3 regions of the Rhodococcus pseudokoreensis genome follow, and region 3 is predicted to be linked to each of the others. Evidence: riboswitches for the same ligand, from Rfam matches in the RefSeq annotation. Region 3 holds a riboswitch; each other region holds the start of a gene.
The links. Region 3 has a riboswitch for cobalamin ahead of cobN (cobaltochelatase subunit CobN). Riboswitches for the same ligand answer to the same signal wherever they lie in the genome.

Region 1 (2,261 bases), 7.5 Mb from region 3:
CTTCGCCCGCGCGCTCGTCGTGCCGTAGTCGAGGACGACGATCGCCTCCGGGGCGCGCTCACCGATGATCTCCCACGTGGACTTCGAATACGGCTTCTCCCCCTCGGCGACGAGGTTGGCCGCACCCGCGTGGTCCGCGATGATTTGGCCGACACCCACACCGCCGATCGTCAGCGGAACGTCCTCGCCGGAATCGTAGAAGAACGTCGGAACCGGGGTGGTGCCTGCGATCTCGTCCCGCACGGCCTGCAGCCCGGACGTCACCCGGTCGGTGACGGCGCGCGCCTCGTCCGGAACGCCGAGGATCTCACCGAGCTGCGTGTAATCGCTGCGCAGCAGCCCGATGTCGGGAAAACCCTGCCCACAGTACTCGGAGAACAGGAACGTCGGAATGCCCTGTTCGCCGAGGGATTCGCGCGAGCGCCCCTCCTTCTCGTCGAACGCGCTGCGCATGCCGCCGACCACCAGGTCGGGGTCGAGGTCCAGGATCTGTTCCCGGGTCGGGTATTCCTTCGCGAGTTTCGGGATCTTCGCAAAGGCCTCCGCGAACTCCGGCAGCGGCGTCGCGTCGCCGTAACCCGTGCCGACGATGCGATCGCCCGCCCCCATCTCGATCAGCACCTCGGTGACGTGATCGTTCATGCTCACTATGCGCTGGGGCGGCGCGTCGAACGTCTCCGTTCGCGCGCAGTTGGTGACGGACACCGGTTCGGCGAAGGATTCGGTGGAAGCGCTCTGCCCCACGGACTCCCCGCGCGAACATCCGGCGACCACCAGCGCGGCCACGGCAAGCGTGACCAGCGCGGAACTTCGGAACAACTGACTGGGCATGTAAACCTCATTGCGGCTCGGAGCCACGAATGAGAAGCCGGCAGACGCCCCCGTGGAGGCGCGCCTGCGGGACTCCGCTTCGTAGACCACGACGAAAAGGATGTCGCACACCACACGCCGGGTAATCGGGCTCGCCACCGAAATGCTCTGGTGGCCTACCGTTGCGGGTCAGCGCCGGATTCGGACCGGCTTCCCCCGTGCGTGTGACTGCAAGTGCACTGCCGAGTATGCACGATTTGCCGGGACCCGCGTCACACCCCCACCGGCAATCCCTCGATCCGCACTACAGTCGGCAGTCGCAGCCGACCGCCCCCGACCACCCGGAGTTGACGCATGACACGTTGGGCCTCGACCGTTGTTTCACGCAAATGGTGGGTCCTGACCCTCGCCGTGCTCGCCGTCCTGGTGAGCGGCGTGTGGGGCACCGGTGTGTTCGCGAAGCTCAGCTCGGGCGGATTCATCGACCCCGGTAGCGAATCCGCCGAGGTGGCACGGATCGTCGAGGCCAATCTGGGTCCGCAGACGCCGGACATCATCGCCATCTACACCGCACCCGACGGGAAGACCCTCGACGACATCGGCCCCGAGGTCACCGCGAGTCTCGACCGGTTCGCCGCCGAGGTGCCGACGTATTCGGTGACGTCGTACTGGACGGCGGACGCGACGCGGAAGCAACTGATGGTGTCGGAGGACGGCACCAAGGCGTCGGCCGCGATCACCGTCGACCCGGATGCCGGGATCACCGCCGCCACGTTCAACGACCTGCTGCCGAAGCTCGAGGTAGAGGGTATCGACACCGAGTTCGCGGGTAACTCGGTGGTGGGTGTGGCGTTCAACAACCGGCTGCAGCAGGACCTGGTGCGGGCCGAGGCGATCGCGCTGCCGATCACACTCGTGTTGCTGGTCTTCATCTTCGGCGGACTGGTCGCCGCCGCCGTGCCGGTGTTCGTCGGGCTGCTCTCGATCTTCAGCGCCCTGGCGACCCTGCGCCTGCTGACCCTGTTCACCGACGTCAGTTCGTTCGCGATCAACGTGGCGTCCCTGCTCGGCCTGGGGCTCGCGATCGACTACGGCCTGTTCATCGTCGGCCGTTTCCGCGAGGAACTCGAATCCGGCGCCGACGTGGCCGAGGCGACCCGGCGCACCGTCCTGACCGCGGGCCGCACCGTACTGTTCTCCGGACTGCTTCTCGTGTGCGCGTTCTCGGGAATGCTGGTGTTCCCGCAGGACGTGATCAAGTCGCTCGGGTTCGGTGCGATGGCCGCCGTCGCGAGTGCTGCGCTGCTGTCCCTCACCGCGGTACCTGCGCTGCTCGCGATCCTCGGTCACCGCATCAACGCGCTGAGCTGGCGCAAGGACGCGGCGCAGCGCGGTGAGGTGCGCGCCCGCAAGTTCTGGGGCTCCGTCGTCACCGCGGTGATGCGGCGGCC
Region 2 (2,261 bases), 5.0 Mb from region 3:
CCATGGTCCGCATCTGGCCGTCGGGGGTGATGGTGAACTCCCCCTCGATCAGCAGGGCCGGAACCGTGATCGACGCCCACTGGTCCCAGAAGTGCCGCTCGCCCCACTCCGCCGAGATGTCGCGGAACGTGTCGACGTCGCCGTGCAGGTACCAGCCGTCGGCGCGCTGCTCGAACGAATCCAGGAAGTACTGTCCGGCAACCGGACCGAAGAACTCGAACAGATCCTCCCGGGTCGCGAACGGCTGCGGCCAGTTCGAGATCATCGCCGCCCAGTCGTCGGCGGTGCGGCCGCGGAAGTCGGGGGCCATGTCTTCGAGGACGAGCGCCGACACCTTCTCCGGGTGCTCCGCCGCCAGGCACCAGGCGTGCAGGGCGCCCATCGAATGGCCGATCACGACCCACGGCCCGGCGAAGGGCGCGAGCGCCTCGGACAGGTCGGCGACGAACGCTTCCGTCGTCAACCGCGACGGTGCGGGCCTGCCGTGGCCTGCGGCGTCGAATGTGTAGACGTGACCGTGCTCGCGCAGCCACGGCACGTGCCGTCCCCACGTCCGGGCACTGCCCATCAGCCCGTGCAGCAGCAGAATCGGCTGTCCTGTCCCACCCTCGTCGTGCAACGCACTCTCACCCGCCACCACTCCGACGCTAGCGGAGTAACCTCGCCCGCATGGCAGTGGTGAAGATCAACGCAATCGAAATCCCCGAGGGCGCGGGCCCCGAACTCGAGAAGCGCTTCGCGGCGCGCGCACACGCCGTGGAGAACTCTCCCGGCTTCCTCGGCTTCCAGCTCCTGCGTCCGGTGCAGGGCGAGAAGCGCTACTTCGTCGTCACGCAGTGGGAGAGCGAAGAGGCATTCGCGGCGTGGCGCGACGGTCCGGCCCGGGAAGCACACGCGGGTGAGCGGAAGAAGCCGGTGGCGTCCGGGGCGTCGCTGCTGGAGTTCGAGGTCGTACTCGACGTCGCGGCGGCGAACAAGAGCTGAGCGGCGGAGGCGGGCCGAGGATTGACACGACGGCCCGCCGGGTGCAAAAGTTCGCAGGACAATGCGATGGTTCGGCAGGAATCCGGTGCAATCCCGGAGCGGTCGCGCCACTGTAAATCGGAGTAGTCCCTAGCGGGAACCACCTCGACAGCCAGATACTGCGGCCATCGCCTGGACCTAGGGGACGCGAAATCCCAGGAGGAACTATGGCACTCGCATACGCACCCGGCTCGTCGGTCGACACGACCCGCCTCGCCGTCATCTCTTTCGCGATCGTTCTGTTCGCGATGCTCGCTCTCTACCTCGTGGGATTCGACCAGGGCGCGATCTCGCGCAGTGGCATGTACATGCACGAATTGATGCATGACGGGCGCCACCTCCTGGGTCTGCCATGCCACTGACCGATTCCTTCACGAAACTCCTCATCCGCGGTCTGCTGGCCGGCCTGATCGCAGGCATCCTGGCCGGCGGCGTCGCGTTCGTTCTCGGTGAGTCACACATCGACGCGGCCATCGCGATCGAGGAATCGCACAGCGCGGCCGAACCCGCAGGCCACTCGCACGACGCCACCCAGGCGGACGAGCCTGCCGGGCACTCGCACGACGAGGAAGACGCGCTGGTCAGCCGCAACGGGCAGCGCTTCGGACTGTTCCTCGCCACGTCCCTCGCGGGACTGGCACTGGGAGCGATCTTCGCCGTCGTCGCGAATTACGCACGTCGGGTGACGACGCTGTCGGGACCGCTGCTCGGTCTGAGCCTGGCCGCGTTCGGCTGGCTTGCAATCGAGGCGGTGCCGTTTTTCAAGTACCCCGCCAACCCGCCCGCTGTCGGAGACCCCGAGACGATCAACCAGCGCACCTGGCTGTGGCTTGCCGCAGTCGCGCTAGGCCTGCTCGCCGTGGTGGCGTCCGTCTTCGCGGCGAAGGCCGTCGCCGCACAGGAGTTCCTGTCGGTGCGGATCGCGGCGCCGGTAGTCGCGTTCCTCGTGGTGGCGACCATCGGATACCTCGTGCTACCCACGATCAACGAAGTCGGTGACGACTTCCCCGCAGTGCTGCTGTGGCAGTTCCGGCTGTCGTCCCTCGCGACGCAGGCCACGCTGTGGCTGGTTCTCGGACTCGTGTTCGCGTTCCTCACGGAGCGTGCGACCCGGGCCACGGCGCCCGCCTCGGCGAACGCCGCCTGACCCATGTGAGTGGCACGGTGTGCTGGAGCACTCCATGCCACTCACGTGGGGTGGGCGTCCCAACGGGCCGGGTCCGCCTCCAGGGCGGCCC
Region 3 (2,261 bases):
GTGTCGAGACCGACGGCGTTGCCGATGCGGGCGTGCTTCGTCGGGTACGCCGACAGCATCAGGGCGATCCGGCGCTCGGGGGCGGGGATGTGCCGCAGCCGGGCGTGCCGGACGGCGATGCCCGCCACCCGGGAGGCGCGCTCGGCGTCGGGAACGTAGGTGGACAGGCCGTCGGCGTCGATCTCCTTGAACGAGAACGGCACCGTGATCAGCCGGCCGTCGAACTCGGGGACCGCGACCTGGGTGGCGACGTCGAGCGGGGACAGTCCGTCGTCGTTGGACTCCCACGACTCCCGGCTGCTGGTCAGGCAGAGCCCCTGCAGGATCGGCACGTCCAGCGCCGCCAGCGCGGCGACGTCCCACGCCTCGTCGTCACCGCCGGCCGAGACGCCCGCCGGCTTGGTGCCGCCGGCGGCGAGCACGGTGACCACCATCGCGTCCGCGCGGCGCAGCGTCGTCAGCAACTCCGGTTCGGCGGTGCGCAGCGACGCGCAGAAGATCGGCAGCGGAGTGCCGCCCGCCGCGTCGACGGCGTCGCACAGGGCCTCGATGTAGCGGGTGTTCCCGGCCAGGTGCTGGGCGCGGTAGTAGAGAACGGCGATCGTGGGGCGGTCCGCGTCGGCGTCGGGCGCGAACGGCGCGACACCCCAGCTCGGCAGGTGGACCGGCGCCTCGAAACCGTGACCGGTCAGCAGCACGGTGTCGGACAGGAAGTGGTGCAGTTGGGCGAGGTTGTCGGCGCCGCCCTCGGCGAGATAGTTGTGCGCCTCTGCCGAGACACCGACCGCGACCGTCGAGCACTCCATCAACTCGGCGTCCGGGGCGTGCTCGCCGCCGAGGACCACCACGGGCAGTCCGCTGGCCAGGACCGCGTCGAGCCCCTCTTCCCACGCCCGCTTGCCGCCGAGGATGCGCACCACCACCAGGTCGGCGCCGTCGAGCAGTCCCGGCAGATCCTCCTCGACCAGCAGCCGTGCCGGGTTGGCCCAGCGGTAGTCCGCCCCGCTGGCGCGTGCGCTGAGCAGGTCGGTGTCGGAGGTGGAGAGCAGCAGGATCACGTGTGGAGCCTTCCTGGGGGTGTCGCGCCCCGTGGCGGTGGTTCTGTGCGGAACCGGAGGTCGGAGGACGGCAGGTGAGGGTCTGGCTCGCCCACCGGTTTCGGCGAGCTCACAGTGGCGCGACCGCACCGGATTCTCACCGGCTTCCTCTCCTGCTGTCGCAAGTGCTGGTGATGCTACCCGGGGCCGGACGTAACCTGGGACCATGGTCGACTCCCGTTCCCGCCCCGATGCATGTCCCGGCGCGTTGCAGGTCCACCAGGCGGCCGACGGCGCGCTCGCCCGGGTGCGCCTCCCGGGCGGCCTGCTGACCTCCGCCCAGGTGCAGACCCTCGCGGAATCGGCGCGCGACCTCGGGAACGGCGAGATCGAACTGACGTCCCGCGGCAACGCGCAACTGCGGGCGGTCCGCGACCCGCTGGAGTTCGCCCGGCGGCTCGCCGGCGCTGGCCTGCTGCCGTCGGAGACGCACGAGCGGGTTCGGAACATCCTCGTCTCGCCGCTGACCGGCCGGATCGGTGGTCTCACGGACCTGCGCGAACTGGTCGGTGTCCTCGACCGGACGTTGTGCGCCGACTCCGCGTTGGCGGACCTGCCCGGCCGCACCCTGTTCACCCTGGACGACGGACGCGGCGACGTCTCGGCGCTCGGCGGCGATTTCGGGGTCCACGCGGTCGATGGGGCGGAGGTCGCGCTGATCCTCGCCGGTCGCGACAGCGGGGCCCGGATCCCGACAGCGGACGCGGTGTCGGTGCTCGTCGATGCCGCCCGCGTCTTCCTGGAACTGCGCGATCGACACTGGCGGCTGTCCGAAATCGCCGACGGGGTCGACCGGACGCTGTCGGCGTTGACGCTCGCACCGACCGCCGATCCGGTGCCCGGGTTCGACGAGCACCGGCCGCCGATCGGGTGGCTCGACCAGCCGGACGGCAACGTGACCCTCGGCGGCGGTCTCGCATTCGGTGTCCTCGACGCCCGGCTGGCGGAGTTCCTCGCCGCGGTCGAGAAGCCGGTGATCGTCACGCCGTGGAAGACGGTGCTGCTGTGCGATCTGGACGAGTGGTCCGCCGAGCAGGTGGTCCGGGTCCTCGCCCCGATGGGCCTGATCTTCGACGAGAACTCCCCGTGGCTGAACGTCAGCGCCTGCACCGGGCAACCCGGGTGCGAGAAGGCGCTCGCCGATGTCCGGACCGATGCGCGGGA

Region 1: linked by a shared signal. The riboswitch ahead of JWS13_RS10105 (ABC transporter substrate-binding protein) and the one ahead of cobN (cobaltochelatase subunit CobN) in region 3 are both predicted to bind cobalamin.
Region 2: linked by a shared signal. The riboswitch ahead of JWS13_RS20960 (CbtB domain-containing protein) and the one ahead of cobN (cobaltochelatase subunit CobN) in region 3 are both predicted to bind cobalamin.

Annotation. Positions count from the first base shown of each region.
Region 1 is NZ_CP070619.1:989,728-991,988, forward strand. Features, by position in the region: gene JWS13_RS10105 (ABC transporter substrate-binding protein) at 1-831, opposite strand, end outside; cobalamin riboswitch at 931-1,071, opposite strand; gene JWS13_RS10110 (MMPL family transporter) at 1,165-2,261, shown strand, end outside.
Region 2 is NZ_CP070619.1:3,472,475-3,474,735, forward strand. Features, by position in the region: gene JWS13_RS20950 (alpha/beta fold hydrolase) at 1-637, opposite strand, end outside; gene JWS13_RS20955 (antibiotic biosynthesis monooxygenase family protein) at 670-984, shown strand; cobalamin riboswitch at 1,035-1,167, shown strand; gene JWS13_RS20960 (CbtB domain-containing protein) at 1,191-1,385, shown strand; gene JWS13_RS20965 (CbtA family protein) at 1,376-2,170, shown strand; gene JWS13_RS20970 (DUF5996 family protein) at 2,212-2,261, opposite strand, start outside.
Region 3 is NZ_CP070619.1:8,517,151-8,519,411, reverse strand. Features, by position in the region: gene cobN (cobaltochelatase subunit CobN) at 1-1,058, opposite strand, end outside; cobalamin riboswitch at 1,115-1,257, opposite strand; gene cobG (precorrin-3B synthase) at 1,264-2,261, shown strand, end outside.